3 regions of the Bradyrhizobium genomosp. III genome follow, and region 1 is predicted to be linked to each of the others. Evidence: predicted binding sites of a transcription regulator. Region 1 holds the regulator's gene; each other region holds the start of a gene.
What was found. The regulator LexA, encoded in region 1, represses DNA repair genes until DNA is damaged. The targets are predictions, from matches to a motif close to TGTTCNNNNTGTGTTCNG.

Region 1 (7,529 bases):
TTGAGCTTGCTTGGGCTCGTCTCTCGAGACTTGGGAAGCACACTTGGGAGGCGCCATGCAATTGGCGATCCAGTCCACTTCTCACAATACCATTCTGGTTTCTTCAAGGCCGGGATGCACCGCCGACCGGTACACCGCAAAAATCGCTTCGTTCGGGCCTAAACTTTTGGCAACGTTGCAGGACTGGCCCGCCCCCAAAGGGACCTAAAGGGGGAATCGGTGCGTCCGTCCACGCCGCGCAGCCATGCCATTTTAGGATGGTTTTGGAGCGCTGGACGGGTTAGGCGATGACACAAGGCTTCAAATTCTCGGGAGGATAACAATGAACGAAGCACCCCGGATCCGGCCGGAACGGAACGTCGAGCTCGGCGCCAGCAACGAGCCGTTCCAGAACCTGCACGAGTTCATTCGGAAAGCGCGGGCCAACCTCAACCAGAACGCCTGGGACTACATCGTCGGCGCCGCCGAGACCGAAACCACGATGCGCCGCAACCGCATGGCGCTGGACGAGATCGCCTTCCGCCCGCGGGTGCTGCGCGACGTCCGAAAGGTCGACGGCTCGGTTCAGCAGTTCGACCGCAAAATGCGCCTGCCGGTGGTGCTCGCCCCCGTCGGCGCGCTCGAGATCTTCGACCCGGATGGCGCGGCGAGCGTCGCGCGCGCTGCCGGCACCTTCGGCGCGGCGCACATGCTGAGCTCGGTGTCCGAGCCAGGCCTGGAGCAGACCGCCGAAGCCGCACCCGATGCGCTGCGGCTCTATCAGCTCTATGTCCGCGGCGACGATGCCTTTGTCGCGGATGTCGTCAGCCGGGCCGAGAAGAACGCCTATGCCGGCTTCTGCCTGACCGTCGACACCGCCCATTACAGCCGTCGTGAGCGTGACATCGCCAAGCGCTACGTTCGCGAGAGCCGCCTGCGTGCCACCGGCGGCGATTTCCAGAAGGGCCTGGAGTGGCGGACCGTGAAGATGATCAAGGACAAGTTCAGGATTCCGCTGATCCTGAAGGGCATCGCCACCGCCGAGGACGCCCAGATCGCGGTCGATCACGGCGTCGAATGGATCTACGTCTCCAACCATGGCGGCCGCCAGCTCGACCATGGCCGCGGCGCCATGCATGTGCTGCCCGAGATCGTCGATGCCGTGAAGGGCCGCGCCAAGATCATGGTCGATGGCGGCATCTGTCGCGGCACCGACATCGTCAAGGCGATCGCGGCGGGCGCGGACATGGTCGGGATCGGCCGGCTGCAATGCTGGGCGCTGGCGGCGGCTGGCGAGGCCGGCGTCGCGCGGATGCTGGAGCTGCTGGAGGACGAGGTGCTGCGCTGCCTCGGCCTTTTGGGCGCCACGTCATTTGCCGAGGTCGACAAATCCTGCCTGCATCCGGCGACCGCCACCAACGCGCCGAGCGTGTTCAGCGCATTCCCGCTGTTCGACCACGATCCGTATCGATACTGAGTGAAAAGGACGCAATGACATCGCTCTCTCCCGGCAGCGCGGATGCGCTGCTGTTCGATCTCGGGCGCGTGGTGCTCGACATCGACTTCTCCAAGGCGATCGCCTGCTGGGCGGGACATGCCGGCTGCCAGCCCGAGGCCATCGTCGCGCGCTATGTGCGTGACGAGGCTTACCGGCTGCACGAGGTCGGCAAGATCAGCGACGAGGACTATTTCGCTTCGCTGCGTGCTTCGCTCGGCATCGGCATTTCGGACGCCCAGTTCCTGGAAGGCTGGAACGCGATCTTCGCCGGCGAGATGCCTGATATCGCCGAGCTGCTGCCGCGCGCGGCGAAACAGATGCCGCTCTATGCCTTCTCCAACACCAACCGGCCGCATGTTGACTATTTCTCGAAGGAATATGGCGAACTGCTCGGCCATTTCCGCGCGCTGTATCTGTCGTCCAGCATCGGCCTGCGCAAACCCGACGCGGAAGCCTTCGACCATGTCGTCGCCGCGATCGGCGTGCCCGCAGCACGTATCGTGTTCTTCGACGACCTCGCCGAGAACATCGAAGGCGCGCGGTCGCGCGGGCTGACGGCGGTGCATGTGACGTCGCCGCGCGACGTCGAGAACGCCTTGAAGGCATTGGGCATCTGACGATCTCCGCTCATCGGGAGGCGCCAACGTCGGGCAGCCTTCCCGGACCCAATTTTGCCCAAAATGAGGAACCAGAGCGCTTTGTGCATTTTTGTACGGAGTTCCGGGAACGGAATGGCCCCTTCCGGACTCTTGAGTCCGTTGGGACTTCTACACCGGACTTATGGACGTGCTGGGCAAAACCTATCTCACCAAGCAAGCCTCTCTCCTGCTTGAATTCGCAAGAACCACCTCGGATTCTGACCTTTCCGCCAAGCTGATCAGCAAGGCCGCCGACCTGAAATCCCAGGCCGATCCGCTGCCCGACAAGGATCAAGGGCCGAAGGCTCCCGACGTCGCGATGGACGACGGGCCGGACCGGCCGAGCGGGAGTTGAGCGATGCCGGCCGTGGCACTCGTCATTCTCGTCCTCGCCATCGCCACCCTCCTGCCGATCGGCCTCGTTCTCTGGATCATGCCACGCCAGGCCTGAGCCTGCCTTCGATCCAGGGCCGGAAAGCGGCAAGATAAATTGTGCCCGCATTTTTGCCTCTGCTCCCGCGCTCGGCTAGAAGACTGTCGGAACATTTCGTCCGAACGTGCCGAGCAGGAGTTTCGCCGTGGCCTTGATGCCGGTTTCCGACGCCCTTGCTGCGGTGCTGGCGGGTGCAGAGCCGCTGCCTGCAGAGATGGTTTCACTCGACGAAGCCTACCATCGCGTGCTCGCGCAGGACGTCGCTGCGCGGCGCACCCAACCGCCCCAGGCGATGTCGGCGATGGACGGCTACGCCGTGCGCGCGGCCGATGCGGCAACGATCGATTCCAGGCTGACGATGATCGGTGAGGTCGCAGCGGGCCGTCCGTTCACGGAAAGGGTCGGCGCCGGCGAAGCCGTGCGGATCTTCACCGGCGGCGTCGTTCCCGACGGCGCCGACGCAGTCGTGATCCAGGAGGACACGATCGCCGAGGGCAAGCACATAACGATCAAGGAAGCCGCGATCGTGGGTCGGCACATCCGCCCCGCCGGCGTTGATTTCCGCGAGGGTGACGTCCTCCTGCGCAAGGGAACCCGTCTGACAGAGCGCGATCTCGCCCTCGCCGCTGGAATGAATCACCCGCAACTCGCCGTCTGCCGTCGTCCGAAGGTCGCGATCCTCGCCACCGGCGATGAACTGGTGATGCCGGGCTCGACGCCCGGGCACGGCCAGATCGTCTATTCCAACGGCTATGCCCTGCACGCGCTCGCCCGCAGCGAGGGCGCCGAGACCATCGACCTCGGTGTTGCCGCCGATACGCTGGAGGCCACCACCGCCGGCATCCGCCGCGCGCGCGAAAGCGGCGCCGACGTCCTGGTCACGACCGGGGGCGCATCGGTCGGCGACCACGATCTGGTCCAGCAGGCGCTGAAGGACGAAGGCATCGCGTTGGCGTTCTGGAAGATCGCGATGCGGCCCGGCAAGCCGATGATGCACGGACGCTTAGGGACGATGGGCGTCATTGGCCTGCCCGGCAATCCCGTGTCGTCCTACGTGTGCGCCTTCCTGTTCATGGTGCCGTTGATTCGCGCGCTGTCGGGCCGTTCGGTGATTCATCACCATCGCGAGCGCGCCGTGCTGGGCCGCGATCTCGGCGCCAATGACCAGCGCGAGGATTATCTGCGCGCGCGCCTGGAGCCGCGCGACGACGGCACGCTCGTCGCCCTTCCCGTCAGCCATCAAGACTCCTCTCTGCTTGCGAATCTTGCTGCAGCACAGGTACTTCTCGTGCGCGCACCGTTTGCGCCAAAGGCCGAGGCCGGCAGCCCCTGCGAAGTGCTGCGGCTCCCCGTCTGAACTGCGCGGCCACACGCATTCCGCGAGTTTCGCTCTGTTCACGGTAAATTAAGCAGTTGCGGAACATGTATCGAACATATAGTGTCCGTTCATGATTTGTTTCGAGGATGTAGCGGCTTATCGCTGAACTCATCGTCTCGGAATCGAACGACATCAACCGGGGGACTTTGGTCGAGATGTTAACGCGCAAACAATACGAGCTTCTGCGGTTCATCAGCGAACGCTTGAAGGAAAGCGGCGTGCCGCCGTCCTTCGACGAGATGAAGGATGCGCTCGACCTGCGCTCGAAGTCAGGCATCCACCGCCTGATCACCGCACTCGAGGAGCGCGGCTTCATCCGCCGGCTGCCCAACCGCGCCCGGGCCATCGAAGTGATCAAGCTGCCGGAGCTCCAAGCTGCCGCCGGCAACCGACGCGGCTTCACGCCAAGCGTCATCGAGGGCAATCTCGGCAAGCTACGCGCGAGCTCCAGCCCGTCCGCGGACGAGGGCGAGCGGCCCGTTGCGGTGCCCGTGATGGGCCGCATCGCGGCCGGCACCCCCATCGAGGCGTTGCAGACCCGCAGCCACACCATCAGCGTGCCGCCGGACATGCTCGGCTCCGGCGAGCATTACGCGCTCGAAGTGCGCGGCGATTCCATGGTCGAGGCCGGCATCCTCGACGGCGACATGGCGCTGATCCAGCGCAACGAGAGCGCCGATACCGGCGACATCGTGGTGGCGCTGATCGACGACGAGGAAGCCACGCTCAAGCGCTTCCGCCGCCGCGGCGCCTCGATCGCGCTGGAGCCCGCCAATGCCGCTTACGAGGTGCGCATCCTGCCGCCGAACCGCGTGAAGATTCAGGGCAAGCTGATCGGGCTTTACCGCAAGTACTGATACCGGAGTCTTCAGCGCCTCGCGCGCGCCTTCGGTCGGCATCGCCGATCAGAGATTGGAGCGGATGATGGTCCGCTCCGGCTGGATAGTCTTTCTGGTTCTGCACAGATTGTCCGGCCCCTCCCCCTTTTCGCGACATCCTCGGCAGGCCGCGGGAAGCAACATCGCTTCGCGGCCTTTCGAGTTCGAGGGGGACAGCCCAAATGCGCCGGATCGTTTGAGCGCAGCCGCAGCAACGCTGGTCGCATCATCATGTCGGCTAGGACACGGCCGTGATCCAGAAAATCCGCAACGACCGCAATGCAGCGCGCACGCAGCCGAGCTGACGATACTCGGGCTGGCTGGTTTCGCCGGTCGTTGACGCGCGCCTGCCAAATGCACGGAAGCCGACTTTGTTCCTATCGAATTCGGAAAAGATGGAAAAGATAATGTGATCGGGGCTCGCGGATCCCAGCCGCAGATTTGCCTACAACCAAGCAGACCGTCACGTGCTTCCACTCTGGTAGGGGCCTGCGCCTCCAAAAGGGGTGCGGGTCGCTATCTCTGCATAGAGGAGCACCCGATGTGTGACTACAGCCTGCATGCCGTCGCGACGCGCCCCGCAGAAGTCGGCGAGACGATCGTCACGACAACATTCCGCGGCACCTCGACGCGCGGCTTCGCCTCCGAAGCCGATCTCTCCGTCGCGGTCTGCCTGCTGCCGGGAACGGAGCTCGCCTTCGCCGATAACGTCCGTTACGACAACCGCTGGATCTGGACGCGCACCGTCAACTCCCGCGTCGGCAAGTTCGGCAAGATCGATCCGCACATTCCCGATCGCCATCATGATGCGATCGAATTCCCGGACGGCAAATCCGTGCTGGTGACGCAGCTCGTCGAGGGCCAGCGCGCAACCGTGCTGCAACTGCCGGTGACCCAGCCGATCGGCGAGCGCGAGCACAAGCCGCAGATCATCGCCGACAGTCGCCCGACGGTCACGCGACTGCCGATCGGCTGACGCCCTCCGGCCCGGCGGGTCCGGGGCCAGGATTGAAATGCCGTCGCCGGCCGATGCCGGCGAGCCCGGTGGGTTTGTGTTTCACGAAATTCGATCGGCGAGCGCCGCCGCACCTCGTCGCCGCACGAAGTTTGGGCCGTCCTGCCTGAATTTTGAACCTCCGCTCCGCAGCCAAATGACCGATGCTGTCGTGGTTTGAGGCGGCGGACACGCTCGATGAAAACCTTTATTCGCGTTGTTGAACTCTGGGTGCCTGACCGGACGCGCATGCGGCTGGAATTCGGCGGCGGCCTTTACGATGAAGGGCTGTCCGCGTTCAAGGCCGTCAGCGAAGAGCTGCACTTCGGATATGACGAGGGGCTTCCAGGCAAGACCTGGGCCTGCGGCCATCCCGTCATCCTCACGAAATTCGCCAACTCCTATTTCAAGCGGACCGATCAGGCCGTCGCCGCCGGCCTCACCTGCGGCGTGGCGGTGCCGGTGTTTGCAGGCGAATTTCTGCAAGCCGTGATGGTGCTGTTCTGCGGCGACGACGAGGCGCATGTCGGCGCGATCGAACTCTGGCACAACGATCCTGATCTCTCCCACGAGATGGGCCTCGTCGACGGCTATTACGGCGCGGCGGACATGTTCGAATTCAACTCGCGCCACACTAAATTTCCTCGCGGCTTCGGACTTCCCGGACGCACCTGGAAGGCGGGCCTGCCGCTGATCATCAAGGACCTGCACGACGCCAAGAGCTTCCTGCGCTGGGAGGACGCAGCCAAGGTCGGGATCAATCTGGGTGTCGGCGTGCCCTACCGAACCGGCACCGACCAAACCTGGGTCCTGACTTTCCTCTCCGCGCAGGCAACGCCGATTGCGCGACGCTTCGAGATCTGGGTCCCGAACGAGGCCCGTTCGGCGCTGGTCTTTCGCGCCGGCGATTGCAGCGCGCAGACCGACCTTGCCGCCCGCTATGCCGCCAATTCCATTGCCAGAGGCGAAGGCAGCATCGGCGGCGCCTGGGCCGCCGGCATGCCCGCGCTCAACGACGATCTCACTCATGACGGCTCGATCGCGGGCTCTGAGGCCTGCGCAGCCGGGCTGAGCCGAATGGTGGCCCTGCCGGTCATCGGCAAGGCAAAGCTCGAAGCCGTGCTGGCCTGGTATCTGTAATCGATGGCGTCAATCGTCGGCCTGCAAGTCGGTCTCCGATGGCGTTGCGTCGCGGCTGCGGGGAGCCGCCTTCTGCGCAAGGCTGCCGTCGAAGTCACCTTCGCCCGCACCGGCCGGTAACCACGGGCGGTTCGTGCCTCTTGCCCTCACCGCCTGAACCGAAAAGCCGTCGCCACGCTGGGTCAATGCCAGCGCGCCCTGGCGAGCGAGCCGCTGCCGATCCACCACCATCGCCGCACAATCGTGCGGCGCGGGCCTCGACGTCACCACCAGTGCAGCCCGGTTGCAATCGTCCGCCAACGCGTCGATGCGCGAGGCCAGCGCGACCAGCCGTCCGTCTGCGAGCGGCGTTACGCAGCCCGACTCGTCGCACGATATGCCGCTCGCCAGCGCGCTACTGCCGGCATCGCGCGGATCGGCGTCGGCAGCCAACCACTCCCTCAGCACGAAATTGTCCTTGCCTGCCCTGATCAGATGCAAACGCCCGTCCCCGCCCCGCACCGCGACGCTCGCGCCGTCCCCGGCAATCAGGATATCGGGCTGCCGCACCGACAGCCCCCAGCCGATGGAAACCAGCAGCACGACGGCACC
Region 2 (7,529 bases), on a different contig from region 1:
TCGCCGAGGTCGAGCTCAAGGCGCATTTCGACGCGTGCAATGTGCAGCACGACGAGGGCGACGCCGTACCCGCGACGTGGGAGACCCCGGTCGCGGCGTGATGGCGCCGGGCCGGCCCGGCTCAATGCGACATCAGCGTCGGGACCGTCATGGCCTGCAGCATGGCGCGGGTGACGCCGCCGAGAACGCGCTCCTGCAACCGCGAATGGCCGTAGCCGCCCATCACCAGGAGATCGAGGCCCTCGTCGGCCGCCAGCGACAGGATGGTCGGCTGGATGTCGGCGCGCGTCGCCGACAGGCCGACCGTGCGGGTCGACAGTCCGCGCCGGCCGAGATGTCTTGCCAGACCGTTCGCTGAAGCTTCGTCGGAGACCGCATCGGCCTCGTTGATGGTGATGATCACGATCTCATCGGCGCGCGCCAGGAACGGTGCGGCATCGTGCACGGCGCGGGCCGCGAGGCGGCTGCCGTCCCAGCAGATGCCGATCCGGTTCGCCTTGAAAGCTCCATGGAAGGTGTAGGGCAGGAACAGCACCGGGCCGCCGGCCTGGAACAGGATCTCGCGCGGCACGTCGTTGTCGAACGAGCCCTGCGCCGGATCTGGCTGAAGCACGACGCTGAGGTCGTGCAACCGTGCCATCTCGCCGAGCGAGCCGGCCGCGTCTACCGGGATCGCGCCGAGCGCGCGGCAGCCGTAGGAGATGCCGGCGTTCGCCGCTTCGATGCCAAACACCGCGAGCGCGGCCTCGGCCCGCTCCACCGCGCGCTCGCGTTCCAGTTCGAACACGGCCGCCACCGCAGCGCCGCCCTCCATCACGTAAGCCGCACTGGTCGCGACATAGCCGATCGCGACTGCGTCGAGATGGGCGTTGAACCGCGCCGCGAGCGAAATCGAGCCTTCGATCGCGCAGCGCATGGGGCGTTCGGTGGGGATGTGGACGAGAATGTCTTTGTACATGGCGCGCCTCCGATGAACATCATCCAATGGTCGCATTTTTTCACTGTCCGAAGGACCCGCGTTGAGCTGCATCAAATGCGCAGGGGACGACTTTCCCGGGGGCCCGCGCATTCTTTGCGAAGATTTAATCGGATGGACGGGACGTCGTAAGGTGACGATGGCCATGTTGGAGGCAAGGCGACACCTTATCCAACATGGACATTTCGACATGAACGATCGCGTCAATTCCGACACCACGTCCCGCAAGATCCTGAGGCCGCGCCGGCTTGCGCTGCTCGGCACCGTGGCCGCGCTCGGCGTGGCCGTGCTGGCGGCTGCTCCCGGCTCTTCGCCGTTCGGTCCGAGCTCCTTCATTACCCCGGCCCAGGCCGCCGAATCCGCCGCGACGCCGCCGGGCTTTGGTGACCTCGTCAGTAAGGTCAAACCCGCCGTCATCTCGGTGCGGGTCAAGATCGACCAGGACAACGACAAGAGCGCGATGCTGCAGCAGAACCGGATGGATCAGGACGAGGACACCCCGTTCGACCAGTTCTCGCGGCAGTTCGGCTTCCGTGGCCCGGGCGGCATGAACGGCATGCCGCGCCAGCGCCATCAGATGATCACGGGCGAAGGCTCCGGCTTCTTCATCTCCGCCGACGGCTATGCCGTGACCAACAACCACGTCGTCGACCACGCCGAGTCGGTGCAGGTGACCATGGATGACGGCACGAGCTACACCGCCAAGGTCGTCGGCACCGATCCGAAGACCGATCTCGCGCTGATCAAGGTCGACGGCAAGAAGGACTTCCCGTTCGTCAAATTCTCCGACCAGAAGCCGCGCATCGGCGACTGGGTGGTCGCGGTCGGCAACCCCTTCGGCCTCGGCGGCACCGTGACTGCCGGCATCGTCTCGGCCAGTGGCCGCGACATCGGCAACGGCCCCTATGACGACTTCATCCAGATCGATGCGCCCATCAACAAGGGCAATTCCGGCGGCCCGGCCTTCGACATGAGCGGCAACGTGATCGGCGTGAACACTGCGATCTTCTCGCCCTCCGGCGGCTCGGTCGGCATCGGCTTCGACATTCCGGCCTCGACCGCAAAGCTCGTCGTCGCGCAGCTGAAGGACAAGGGCGCGGTGACCCGTGGCTGGCTCGGCGTGCAAGTGCAGCCGGTCACCGCCGAGATTGCCGACAGCCTCGGACTGAAGGAGGCGCGCGGTGCGATCGTCGACAGTCCGCAGGATGGCAGCCCGGCGGCCAAGGCCGGCATCGAGGCGGGCGATGTCATCACCGCCGTCAACGGCACCGCGATCAAGGACTCCCGCGACCTCGCCCGCACGATCGCGACTCTTGCGCCTGGCAGCTCAGTGAAGCTCGACGTCTTCCACAAAGGCGACAGCAAAACGGTGACGCTCGCGCTCGGCGAACTGCCGAACGAACGGCAGGCCAAGGCCGATGTTGGCAAGGACCAGCCGGGCTCCGGCACGCCGCGCCTCGGTCTTGCTTTGGCTCCGGCCGGTGACGTCCAGGGCGCTGGCCAGAAGGGCGTTGTCGTCACCGAAGTCGATCCGCAAGGGCCGGCGGCGCAGCGGGGCATCCAGACCGGCGACGTCATCCTCAACGTCGGCGGCAAGGCCGTCGCCAATGTCGGCGACGTCCGCTCGGAGTTGGCGCAGGCCAAATCGTCCCGCAAGCGCAGCGTGCTGTTGCAGGTCAGAAGCGCGCAGGCGACCCGCTTCGTCGCGGTACCACTCGCCTGAGGCGAACGCCGATCGGCATGGATCAAGAAAGGCGGCCCTCGAGGCCGCCTTTTTCGTTCGCCTTCAGGACTCCCGGGAGGCGATCGATAACATTCTCGTTAACGGCAGCGACGATGACGCGGTTCGTCCGAAAAAGCCGTGTTCGCTCATCAAAGTTCCGACTCGTGCAGGTCGCCGGCGGCAACGATGCCACCGGGACCAGTTGCAAGCGTGGAACTTCGAACTTGCCGCCGGTTTCCGGAACTGGCCGCTGGTTCGCATTTGATCGGTGCCGACATGGATCGATTGAAGCTCTCGCTGAGGAGGGCGCTACTCGTGGCGCCATTCGTGCTCTGGGGCGGAAACGCTCTCGGGCGGGACGACGGCCGCTACGCGGACTCACCCCTGAAGCCATGGTTCGACAGCCTGCGCAGCCACCTTGGTCCGTGCTGTTCGGATGCGGATGGTTTTGCCGTCGCCGATCCCGACTGGGAGTCGCATAACGGGCATTATCGCGTGCGTCTCGACGGCGAGTGGATCGAGGTACCGGACGAAGCCGTCATCACCGAGCCGAACCGCGCCGGCCGCACCATGGTGTGGCCGGTGAAGACCGCGTTCGGCGTTTCGATCCGCTGCTTCATGCCGGGCAGCATGATCTGACACAGGCCAACGGTCAGCGCTTGCTGGATTTGCGCTTCGACGATTTCTTGGTTGTCCTCTTCTTGGTCGTCCTCTTCTTGGAGGTCTTCTTGGACGTCTTCTTGGAGGTCTTCTTGGCGGCCTTCTTCGGGACCTTCTTCCCCTTCTTGCGTGCCTTCGACAGTCCGATCGCGATCGCCTGCTTGCGACTCTTCACACGTCCGCCACGGCCTTTGCGACCGCTCTTGGCGGTGCCCTTCTTGTAGCGGCGCATCTCGCTCTCGACATCGCTGCCGGCGTTGCGCGAGTAGCTGCGCTTCTTTGCCTTGCGTGCCATGCATGTTCTCCCTTGGCCGGGGAGAACCATTCGACACGGGCATGGTTCCGAAGGACGCGGACAGTGTTCCAGGCGCAGCCTAGAAGGAATTCGCCAGCTCGATCTCGGCTTCCAGCACCTGGATACGACGTGCGGCCTCGCTGAAGGACAGATCGCGCGCATATTGCGCGGGCTGATACGCTTCTTCGCTTAGCCGTTTCAACCTCAGCCCCTGCGTCCGTGTCATCTGCTCGGCGAGGAAAACCCTGGCGTCGTATTTGCCCTGAACCTGCATGTCGCTTCTCCGTCCTGAAATCGTGACTTGACTATATGTTCTTATTTTGTTCTAACAAGCCATGGACAACAGAATTAATGAAATTCGACGTAAAATCAGCGCCTTGAGGGTTGAGATGGCCGGCGTCGAGGCCTCCGTGCGGTATCTCATCAACGGCGACCGCGATTGCGTCCAGCAAGCCCTGGCGCAGATGGATTTGCGCCGGAAGGTCAATTTGCTGATCGGCGAATGGAAGGCTGCTGGCGGCGGCGATGTCCTGCCTGACGTTCGCGACCGGGTGCGCCTTCGTCTAGTGAAGACAGCCGTCGGTCCCGAGCGCGCGAGCACGCGGCGCTGACACCTTTTGGGGGGGCGCCGTGGAGGAGGACCCGGACACTTACCGGATCTTGAGGTTGCGCGCCGAGATTCTCGAATTGGGCTCGGCCATCCGGCAATTGCAGCGTGCGGGGCTCGACGATGCTGCGGCCCAACTTCTGATCGGACGCAAGCGGGCGCAGCTCGAGCAACTCGTGAAGACGAATGCTGCGAGCCGCCCGCTCAACTCTGAAACGCGTCGCCCGTAACGAGCTGACGCCGGCGCTCGACGATGTGGCGCTCGATTGCCGATCCCGCATCAAGAAAAAAAGCCCCGCGTCGCCGCGGGGCTTTTGATGTCATGTCGGCCTGAGCTCACTTGGTATTGCTCATGCCCTTGCTGCTCTTGTTCGTCATGGTGCCGCCCTGGTCCGAGCCGGGACCGGAGCCGCCCTGGCCGGAAGGATCCGCGCCCTTCGAGGCCTTGGTGTTGGCGCCCGTGGTCTGCGAGGACGACATCGATGATCCGTGTTTGGCCTTGTGCGACTTGGCCTGTGCGGCGAGCGGCGCGGCGGCGAGGCCGGTGGCCAAAATTGCGGTGAGAACGAGTTTTGCCGTTGTCATGCGGGGAACTCCCTGAGTTAAATTGACGCAGGCAGCCAACCGCCATTTGCCGAAGGAGTTCCCGACAAACGCATCTGCCGGGCCGCACGCACGCTTCAAGATTGCTTGTCCTCTGCGAGGATGAACACGACGCCGGTGAGTGTCGCGCCGATCGCGAACGTCGTCACCAATGTCAGGGCGAAGATGATTGCGGCCTGGCTTCCGCCGTGATCGAGCAGCTTGGCGACGGCGGGATTGGACAGGATCAGCGTGAGGCTGAAGGCGAGGCCGAGGGCTGCGCCCATCATCGCATGCGTCATCAGCTTGATGAGGCCGGTGGGAGAGATCAGGTCCGACGACTTTTTTGCGCGCATGGGAACCGCATCCCGAACTGACATGCAAACGCGGGCCATATTCGCCGGTTCCAAACGCATGAAGGAATTGTCATCACCGGCTTCATCCGACGTTCATGCCGGGCCTGCGAGGATGAGCGTCAGCAAAACGGGAACATTCGATATGGGTAAGGTTGTCTTTCTTTACCGCTCGCTGGCCTATCGCAACGCGGCTGCGGACATGCTGCGCAAGGCCCGCAAACTGCCGCGCGGTGCGGAGCGAAGTGCGGCCCGCCGCTACGCGAGGGCGCTACGCGACCTCGCTCAGACGGAAGCCTGGCTCGAAGGACGCCTCCCCGAGGAAGCGCGGCCGCCGCGGCAAACCAGGATGGCGGCGTCGGGCTAAAGCATGATCCGGAAAAGTGCGCAGCGGTTTTCCGAAAAGATCATGCTCAAACAACAAACCAAAGCGCGATGACGCTTCATCCTGATCGCATCGCGCTTTAGCCCGAGGCGCGTTGCAATTCGGCTGAGCTGGGGGCGTCGAATTTTCCGGGGGCGGCCGTCGCCGTCTTGCGTGTCAGCGGCACCTTGAGGCGGCACAACAGTCCTTCGGCTCGCCAATCGAATTGCGCCTGTCCACCGAGCTGGGACTCGACGCTCGCAAGCAGGCTCCGCGTGCCGAAGCCGCGCGATTTCGGCGTCATGACGAGCGGACCGCCGGATTCCTCCCAGCTCAGCGTCAGCAGCTGGTCCTCGACCTGCCAGCCGATCGTGAGCCGTCCCGACCTGGTCGAGAGTGCGCCATACTTGGCCGAGTTGGTGAAGAGCTCGTGCAGCGCGAGCGCCAGCGTCTGGGCCGTCGCCGGCAGCAACTGGACCTCCGGACCCGCCAATATGATCTGGCCGCCGAGCGAGTAGGGCGCAAGCTCCTCGTCGATCAGCTTGGAGAGCTCCGCGCCCTGCCAGCTCGACAGCGACAGGATGGTGTGCACGCGCGCCAGCGCATTGATGCGTCCTTCGACGGCGCTGACATAGGCCTTGACCTCGTCGGCGCGGGTGAGGCGGACGATCGACTGCGCCAGCGCCAGCGCATTCTTGGCGCGGTGATCGACTTCCCGCGCCAGCAAATTCTGCCGTTCCTCGGCTCGCTTGCGTTCGGTGATGTCCACGGTGACACCGCTCACGCGCACGACGCGACCGCTGTCGTCGACCGTCGCGGCCGCCGTGCCGACGCACCAGCGCACCTCGCCGTCGGGCCGCACAATGCGGAACTCGGTCTCATAGGCACGCGTGCCCTTGTTGAATTCGGCGATCGCCTTGCGCAACTGATCGACGTCGTCGGGATGCAACAGCGCCTGGACGTTGGCCGGATTGACCTCGAAGCTCTCCGGGCCGACGCCAAAGATGCGATATTGTCCCTCGTCCCACATCCAGTCGCCGCTGATCCAGTCCCAATCCCAGGAACCCATCTTGCCGGCGGCGATGGCCATGCTGCGCCGCTGCTCGCTTTCGCGCAGCTTCGCGGTGGAGTTCTCCAGTTCCGCCGTGCGTGCGCGGACGCGATCCTCGAGCTCCTGATTCAGCCGTTCCAGCTCGCGGGTCTTGCGGTAGAGCTCGGCAAACACCTTGATCTTGGCCCGCAGCACCTCCGGCACGACCGGGACCGGCACGTAGTCGACCGCACCCATCTCGTAGCCGCGCAGCCGGTCGATGTCGCTGACCTGGATGGCGGAGATGAAGATCATCGCGGTCTTCTGGAAGCGCGGATGCTCGCGGATCATCGCGGCAAGCTCGAAGCCGTCGAGCTCGGGCATGCAGACGTCGACCAGGATCACCGCGATCTCGGTCTTGAGCAGCACCTCCAGCGCCTCGCGTCCGGACGAAGCGACCACGAGGTTCTCGCCGAGTTCCTTCAGGATCACCTCATAGGCGAGCAGCTTGGCCGGCTGGTCGTCGACGAGGAGGATGTTGACCTTTTCGTGGTCCATTCGCGGATCCAAACTCATCGGTGCAGCCACATGCGGATCGCAAGCAGCAATTGATCGGTGTTGACGGGTTTGGCGAGATAGTCGGACGCGCCGGCCTCCAGGCATTTTTCCCGGTCACCCTTCATCGCCTTGGCGGTCAGCGCGATGATCGGAAGGCGGGCGAAGGCCTGGTTTTCGCGAATGACGCCGATGGTCTGGTAGCCATCCATCTGCGGCATCATGATGTCCATCAGAACGATGGCGATCTCCGGATTGGATTCGACCAGGGTGACGGCTTCACGGCCGGTCGTGGCGGTCAGCACCTTCATGCCGCGCCGTTCCAGCACGCTCGACAGCGCGAAGATGTTGCGGGCGTCGTCGTCGACGAGCAGCGCGGTCTTG
Region 3 (7,529 bases), on a different contig from region 1:
GCGTAGGCGGTCGGCACGGTACCGATCAGGATCAGCATGATCAGGCCCATGCCCTTCTGGCCGTCGTTCGAACCGTGCGCGAAGCTGACGCCGGTGCAGGTCGCGATCAGCAGGCCGCGGATCCAGAGCGGCGGCGCCTTGTTGCCTTCGGGCGCAGCATACAGGGCCGGGTTGCGCACGATGAACTTGAGCAGCAGCAGCAGCGTCGCGGCGCAGATGAAGCCGAACAGCGGCGACAGCAGCAGCGCGTAGCCGATCTCGGTCGCCTTGGTCCAGTCCACGCCCGAGGTGCCGTCGCGGCCGCGCATGACGGCGTTGGCGACGCCGACGCCGATGATCGAGCCGATCAGCGTGTGCGAGGAGGAGGCGGGCAGGCCGAAGAACCAGGTGCCGAGATTCCACAGGATCGCGGCGATCAGCAGCGCGAACACCATCGCGAAGCCGGCGCTGGAGCCGACCTGCAGGATCAGCTCGACCGGCAGCAGCGAGACGATGCCGAAGGCGACCGCGCCGGAGGACATGAGCACGCCGAGGAAGTTGAAGAAGCCCGACCACATCACCGCGACTTCGGCCGGCAGCGAATGGGTGTAGATCACGGTCGCCACCGCATTGGCGGTGTCGTGGAAGCCGTTGACGAATTCGAAGCCGAGCGCGATCAGGAGCGCGACGAACAACAGGATGTAGGGCAGGTAGCTCGTCACGCGTGCGCCGGTCGCGTTGACGTCGACATAGATGCTGTAGGCGACGAACAGCAGCCCCGCGGCGAGGATGCCGAAGAACAGGATCATCGTCAGCGGATTGAAGCCCTTGTCGAGATTTGGCCGCGAGGCCGGCTGGATCGGCGCGGGATCGGCTACCGCGCGGTCGAATGCAACATCGGTCATGTCTGGACGCCCCTTAACTTTGAAGTAAGGGTATTGTCCGCGATGGATTTGAAGGCTGGATGACAAGCGGCGGTTGAAAACCGTTTTCCTGCCAATATTTAGGCGGCCCGCGCGGCTTTCTTCTGCAAGCCGGCCACGATCTTCAAATCGTCGACAAAGCGCTGATATTCCAGAACCTTGGCTTCCGGATCGGGCAGCCGCAGCAGATAGGACGGGTGCACCGTCACCAAAGCCTTGCGTCCGTCGGGAAGGTCGATGAGCCGGCCGCGGGTCTTGCCGATCGGAGTGATCTTGCCGAACACGCTTTGCGCGGCGGTGGCGCCCATCGCCACGATCAGATCAGGCTGGATTGCCGAAACTTCCCGTTCGAACCATTGCCGGCACGCTTTGATCTCCGGCGTATTCGGCTTCTGGTGCAGGCGGATCTTTCCGCGCGGCACGAATTTGAAGTGCTTCACTGCGTTGGTGACATAGACCTTCTTGCGGTCGACACCGGCCTCCTCCAGCGCACGGTCGAGCATCTGGCCGGCCGGGCCGACGAAGGGATGGCCGGCGAGGTCTTCCTTGTCGCCGGGCTGCTCGCCGACCAGCATGATGTTGGCGGATCTCGGGCCCTCGCCGAACACGGTCTGGGTCGCGTCCTTGTAGAGATGGCAGGCGCGGCAATGCGCGGCCTCCGCGCGGAGCGCTTCGAGATCGTCGGCAGCTGGCTTGCGTTTCATCGGAGCCTCCGGCCGCTTCTGAGGCTTGTGCGGATCGGTTGCGGCATTGGCGATCATGGCGCCGGTCATGCGTTCGGCGTCCTCGATCAAGGGCTTAATGATCGAGGCCTCGGGCAGGTTCCTCCAATATTTCTTCGGCATCTCGGCCTGCATCGCCTTCACCTTGAGCCGGGCCGGATTGAAGATGCTGGCGTAATAGCGCCGCCAGGTCTCCTCCAGCCGGTCTTCGCGCGGTGCTTCGCTCTTGCTGACGCCCGGCGTGAACGCGAGCGCGTGGCCGTCCCAATGTGCGCAGAGGTCAGGCGTCAGGATCGACCAGGGCATGTCGGCAAAGCGTTTTGCGAAGAACGGGGCGGCGAGCTCGACGATGTGATGCTCCGGCTCGAACCAGGCGACGTAATGCGCTGCGCGCTCGCGTCCGATCTCGCGGAAGCGGACGAAGGCGTGCATCTTGTGCTCGTCGCGATGGACCGCGCGAGCCATCGCCGTGACCTGCGCGACGTCAGGGTCGGTCGCGACCTCGATGAGATCGTGGTTGTCCTTCAGCCGCCAGAGCAGGCGATAGAGGATCGCAAAGCGCTGGATATCGCGGTGCAGGATTGCGGCCTGGGCTAGCTCGACGAATTTGCCTGATACGTTGAAGGTGCCTTCGTTCGCCTCGAGGATCGGAGACGGCGCTTGCGGCGCGAACAACTCCGCCTCGCCGCCCTGCACGGTCCAGGTGACATCGGTGGGCTGCACGTGATGAAGCACGAGGCTGCGCGCGGCTTTGCGCCAGCCGTCGAAATCGGTTTCGGTGTCGAGGGTGATGTACTGCATCAGAAGCCAAATCCCAGTTGCGTTGCTTTCGGCTTGAACCGCTCGATCAGCCCGGCCGCATCAAGACGGTGCGGCGAGGGCCGGTGATCGCTGAGGACGATGAACGGCAGCGCCTTGTTGCGGGGCACGTGCAGGCGGGCGAGATCGGCGAGGCGGATCGTGGTGGTGCGCCGTGTTGCAATGATGCGCTCGACCGCCTTGGTGCCGAAGCCCGGCACGCGCAGCAGCTCCTCGCGGCTGGCGCGGTTGACGTCGAGCGGGAAGCGGTCGCGATGACGCAGCGCCCAGGCCAGCTTCGGATCGATGTCGAGCGGCAGCATCGCGCTGTCGTCGACGATCTCCGCAACGTCGAAACCGTAGAACCGCATCAGCCAGTCGGCCTGGTAGAGCCGGTGCTCGCGCAGCAGCGGCGGCTGCACCAGAGGCAAGGCGCGGCTGGCGTCGGGGATCGGGCTGAAGGCGGAGTAGTAGACGCGCCGCAGACGGTAGGCGCCGTAGAGATTGGCGCTGGTGTGGAGAATGGTGTGGTCGGAGGCTGCATCAGCACCGACGATCATCTGCGTGCTTTGGCCCGCCGGCGCGAAGCGCTGCGGCTTTGCCTTGGTCTTCGCGCTGCGGCCTTCCTCGGCCTCGTCCAGCTTCAGCCGCAGCCGGCCCATGGTGCGGCGGATCGCGCGCACGTCCTTCTCCGGCGCGAATTGCTGCAGGCTCGTTTCCTCGGGCATCTCGATGTTGATGGAGAGACGATCGGCATATTTGCCGGCTTCCGCGATCAGCGCATCGTCGGCCTCGGGAATGGTCTTGAGATGGATATAGCCGCGGAAGTGATGCTCCTCGCGCAGCTTTCGCGCGACGCTCACCACTTGCTCCATGGTGTAGTCGGGGTTGCGGATGATGCCGGAGGAGAGAAACAGGCCCTCGATGTAATTGCGCCGGTAGAAGTCGAGCGTCAGCTTGACCAATTCGTCGATGGTGAAGCGGGCGCGCGGCACGTTCGAGGAGGCGCGGTTGACGCAATAGAGGCAATCGTAATTGCAGGCGTTGGTCAGCAGCACCTTGAGCAGCGAGATGCAGCGTCCATCCGGCGCATAGGAATGGCAGATGCCCATGCCGGGTGCGGTCGACCCCATGCCCTTGCCGTCGCTGGAATCCCGCTTCTCCGTGCCGCTGGAGGCGCAGGACGCGTCGTATTTGGCGGCGTCCGCCAGGATTTCCAGCTTGCGTTGTACGTCCATCTTGGAATCCCTTTGATTCAGCTCATGAATCCGCTTGCGCGCCAATTCGATTGACTCTCTACGCGCCGTTAGCTTTATATTAGAACATATCATGAACAAATGAGCCAGCCGCTGGTTCTCTTTTTGAGAGCCATCGGCAATCACCCCTGAAGGAGCGGCGAGCATGAGCGGCGCACGGACAAGCGCGCTTGCGACCTTGCGCGGCCAGATCGAGCGCATCGAGACGGCGACGGTCGTGCATCCGCACGATCGCGTCGCGCTCGGTCACAGCGAAGCCGACAACGCGCTGAAGGGCGGGCTCGCGCGCGCGGCGATCCACGAGGTGTTTTGCACTGGGTCTCAGGGGACGGCCGCGACCGGCTTCGTCATGGGGCTTGCCGGGCGCGTCTCGGCGCAGCGGCCGCTGCTGTGGGTACGGCAGGATTTTTCAGAGATAGAGGCCGGTGCGCTGTCGATGAGCGGGCTCGCCGAGCTCGGCCTCGATCCGCGCCGCGTGGTGATGGTGCGCGCCGCCGATGTCGAGAGCGCGCTGCGTACCTCGGCCGATGCGCTCGCCTGCGATGCGCTGGGCGCCGTCGTGCTCGAGCTCTGGGGCGAAACCAGGCAGTTCGATCTCGTGGCGAGCCGCAAGCTGACGCTGGCCGCGCAAGGCTCCGGCGTCACCGGCCTGATGCTGCGGATGGCGGCGCAGCCGCTGCCTTCGACCGCGGAGACCAGGTGGATGCTGCGCGCGGCGCATTCGCCGCCGGGGTCGGTGTGGGACGCATGGGGCGCGCCGCGCTTCGATGCCGAACTCTTGCGTAATCGTCATGGCCCCTGCGGCCGGTGGATCATGGAATGGAATTGTGATGAGTGCCAGTTCAGTGAACCGTCGACGTATTCTCAGCCTGTGGCTGCCACGCCTGCCCATCGACCGGATCCAGCGGTTCTTCAACAGCTCCGGGCTGGGTAAAACCAATAATGAGCCGAGCATCGTCGTCATCAAGGACAACAATGCGCTGGTGATCCATGCGCTGGACGAGGCTGCCGAGCGTCTCGGCCTGTACGTAGGTCAGCCGCTCGCCAATGCGCGGGCGATGTGCCCGGATTTGCGCGTGTTCGATGCCGATGTCGCGGCCGATGCGAAGACGCTTAGCGACATCGCCGACTGGTGCGACCGCTTCACGCCGCTGGTCGCGCTCGATCCGCCGCACGGGCTGTTCCTCGACATCACCGGCTGTGCGCATCTGTTCGGCGGCGAGGCTGTGCTGTTGCAAGCGCTGGTTCGGGCGCTCGGCCGACAAGGCTTTGCCGTCAGCGCGGCAATCGCCGGCACCTCGGTCTGCGCGCGCACGCTGACGCGGCAGACCATGGGCACCATCGTTGCCGATGGCGGCGAGGCGGAGGCGATCAGCCGGTTTCCGGTGTCCGCGCTCGGTGCGGGTGAGGCCATCACCACCGGCCTGCGCCGCGCCGGCCTCAAGACCATCGGCGACGTCGCCACGCGCTCGCCGAGCGAGATCACGGCGCGGTTCGGAGCGCGGTTCTCCACGCTGCTGGCGCATGCGCTGGGGCAGGGCGATGCGCCGATCAATCCGCGAAAACCGCTGCCTGATTATATCGTGGAGAAGCGTTTCGCCGAGCCGATCGCGACCGACACCATGATCGCGATGACGCTGTCGCGGCTGGCGGACACGCTGATTGCCTCCATGGAGAAGCAGGGCAAGGGCGCGCGCCGGCTGGAAGCCGCGTTCTTCCGCACCGACGGCGTGGTGCGCGCGATCATGGTCGAGACCGGACGTCCGGTGACGCGAAGCGCGGTGATCGACCGGCTGTTCCGCGAGCGTCTCGATGCGCTCGCCGATCCCCTCGATCCCGGTTTTGGCTTCGACATGGTGCGCCTGTCGGCGAGCCGCACCGAGATCGTGGTGCAGGAGCAGCGCGATCTCGACGCCCATGTCCACGACAATGACGAGCTTGCCGCCCTGATCGACCGCATTGCCGCGCGCATCGGCGGAAAGCGCGTCGTCGTGCACCTGCCTGAGGATACCCATATCCCCGAATGTGCGGTGCTGGCCGCCCCGGCGCAGCATCATCTCGCCGCCGCCATGCAGGCCGAATGGCCGGCACGGACCGAAAGCGAGCCGCCGCTGCGTCCCTTAAGGCTGTTCGACAAGCCGGAGCCGATCAAGGTGCCGTTCGCGGCCGTGCCGGATGGTCCGCCGCATCAGTTCACCTGGCGCCGAGCGCTGCATGCCGTGGTGCGGGTGGAAGGACCCGAGCGTATCGCGATGGAATGGTGGCGGCAGGACGGCAAGCAGCTGACCCGGGATTACTTTCGCATCGAGGATGCCGAGGGCCTGCGCTTCTGGATTTTTCGCGACGGACTTTACGAGGGGGAGGTGTTCGACGGCGACGGCGAACCTGCTTCTCCCGGCTGGTATGTGCACGGTCTCTTCGCATGAATAGCCCCGCTTATGCCGAGATCGGCATCACCACCAATTTCTCCTTCCTGCGCGGCGGCTCGGATCCGCGCGCCTATGTGCATCAGGCGAGCAAGCTCGGCATTCCCGCGATCGGAATCGCCGACCACAACACGCTCGCCGGCGTGGTGCGGGCCTGGAATGAGCTCGACAATGACAAGGTGCTGCACAAGCCGAAACTGCTGATCGGTGCGCGCATCGTCTTCATCGACGGCACGCCCGATATTTTTGTCTACCCGCGCGACCGCGCCGCCTATGGCCGGCTGTGCCAGCTCCTGACCAAAGGCAAGCGCGGCGACGACATCACGCGGATCGAGAAGGGCGAGTGCCGTCTCACCTTCGCCGATCTCCTGGAATTCTCCGAGGGGCAGCTTTTGGTCCTGACGTTGCCGCATCGCTTCGAGCCGGCGCAGGCGCTGGATGTGCTTGCAAAGCTGAGGGCGAGCCGCGCCGAGGGCGTGTGGCTGGCAGCGAGCCTGATCTATCGCGGCGACGACCGGCGCCGCCTGGCACGGCTCGATGACCTCGCGGCCAAAGCAAAAGTGCCGCTGCTCGCGACCAACGAAGTGCTCTATCACGATCCCGGCCGCCGTCCGCTTCAGGATGTGCTGACCTGCATTCGGGAAAAGACCACGATCGAGGCTGTGGGGCGTAAGCTGGAAGCCAATGCCGAGCGGTTCTTGAAGACGCCGCGAGAGATGGCGCGGCTGTTCCGCGATGTCCCCGAGGCGATCGCGGAGACCATGCGTTTTGCGGGGAAGATCGACTTCTCGCTCGACCAGCTCAAATACCAGTATCCGGATGAGCCGGTGCCGCCGGGCAAGACCGCGCAAGGACATCTGGAGGATTTGACCTGGGCGGGCGTCGATAAATACTTTGGCGGCATCGAGAACATTGACGACAAGCTGCGCGCGACGTTGAACAAAGAACTCGCGCTGATCGCCGAGCTGAAATACGCGCATTATTTCCTCACCGTGCACGACATCGTGCATTACGCGCGCAGCCAGAGCATCCTGTGCCAGGGGCGGGGGTCGGCAGCGAACTCGGCCGTGTGCTACGTGCTCGGCATCACCTCGGTCGATCCGACCAAGGTCGATCTGTTGTTCGAGCGCTTCATCTCCAAGGAGCGGCTGGAGCCGCCTGACATCGACGTCGATTTCGAGCATTCCCGGCGCGAGGAGGTGATGCAATATGTCTATCGCCGCTACGGCCGCCATCGTGCCGCGATCATCGCAACGGTCATCCACTATCGCCCGCGCAGCGCCATCCGCGACGTCGGCAAGGCGCTGGGCCTGACCGAGGACGTCACCGCCGCGCTCGCCGACACCGTCTGGGGCAGTTGGGGCAAGGGCCTCAACGACATGCAGGTCAGGCAGGCCGGGCTCGATCCGCAAAATCCCATGATCA

Region 2: a site for LexA is predicted at 3,965-3,982, ahead of IC66_RS0138915 (DUF3072 domain-containing protein). Genes of this name have one in related genera too.
Region 3: a site for LexA is predicted at 3,741-3,758, ahead of IC66_RS0112145 (putative DNA modification/repair radical SAM protein). Genes of this name have one in related genera too.

The regions. Positions count from the first base shown of each region.
Region 1 covers NZ_AJQF01000336.1:29,753-37,281, reverse strand. The annotation lists gene IC66_RS0127185 (alpha-hydroxy acid oxidase) at 323-1,456, shown strand; gene IC66_RS0127180 (HAD-IA family hydrolase) at 1,471-2,094, shown strand; gene IC66_RS0127175 (hypothetical protein) at 2,264-2,470, shown strand; gene IC66_RS0127165 (molybdopterin molybdotransferase MoeA) at 2,694-3,905, shown strand; gene lexA (transcriptional repressor LexA) at 4,082-4,783, shown strand; gene IC66_RS47195 (hypothetical protein) at 5,346-5,780, shown strand; gene IC66_RS0127150 (GAF domain-containing protein) at 5,997-6,938, shown strand; gene IC66_RS0127145 (ComEC/Rec2 family competence protein) at 6,948-7,529, opposite strand, start outside.
Region 2 covers NZ_AJQF01000502.1:6,633-14,161, forward strand. The annotation lists gene IC66_RS0138890 (hypothetical protein) at 1-101, shown strand, start outside; gene IC66_RS0138895 (universal stress protein) at 122-958, opposite strand; gene IC66_RS0138900 (Do family serine endopeptidase) at 1,167-2,699, shown strand; gene IC66_RS0138905 (hypothetical protein) at 2,976-3,338, shown strand; gene IC66_RS0138910 (DUF6496 domain-containing protein) at 3,352-3,654, opposite strand; gene IC66_RS0138915 (DUF3072 domain-containing protein) at 3,734-3,928, opposite strand; gene IC66_RS0138920 (hypothetical protein) at 4,044-4,265, shown strand; gene IC66_RS0138925 (hypothetical protein) at 4,285-4,491, shown strand; gene IC66_RS0138930 (hypothetical protein) at 4,598-4,846, opposite strand; gene IC66_RS0138935 (hypothetical protein) at 4,942-5,199, opposite strand; gene IC66_RS0138940 (hypothetical protein) at 5,342-5,563, shown strand; gene IC66_RS0138945 (HWE histidine kinase domain-containing protein) at 5,661-7,148, opposite strand; partial or broken gene IC66_RS0138950 (HAMP domain-containing protein) at 7,163-7,529, opposite strand, start outside.
Region 3 covers NZ_AJQF01000143.1:9,492-17,020, forward strand. The annotation lists gene IC66_RS0112135 (inorganic phosphate transporter) at 1-884, opposite strand, end outside; gene IC66_RS0112140 (UdgX family uracil-DNA binding protein) at 983-2,425, opposite strand; gene IC66_RS0112145 (putative DNA modification/repair radical SAM protein) at 2,425-3,660, opposite strand; gene IC66_RS0112150 (ImuA family protein) at 3,824-4,612, shown strand; gene IC66_RS0112155 (Y-family DNA polymerase) at 4,509-6,104, shown strand; partial or broken gene IC66_RS0112160 (error-prone DNA polymerase) at 6,101-7,529, shown strand, end outside.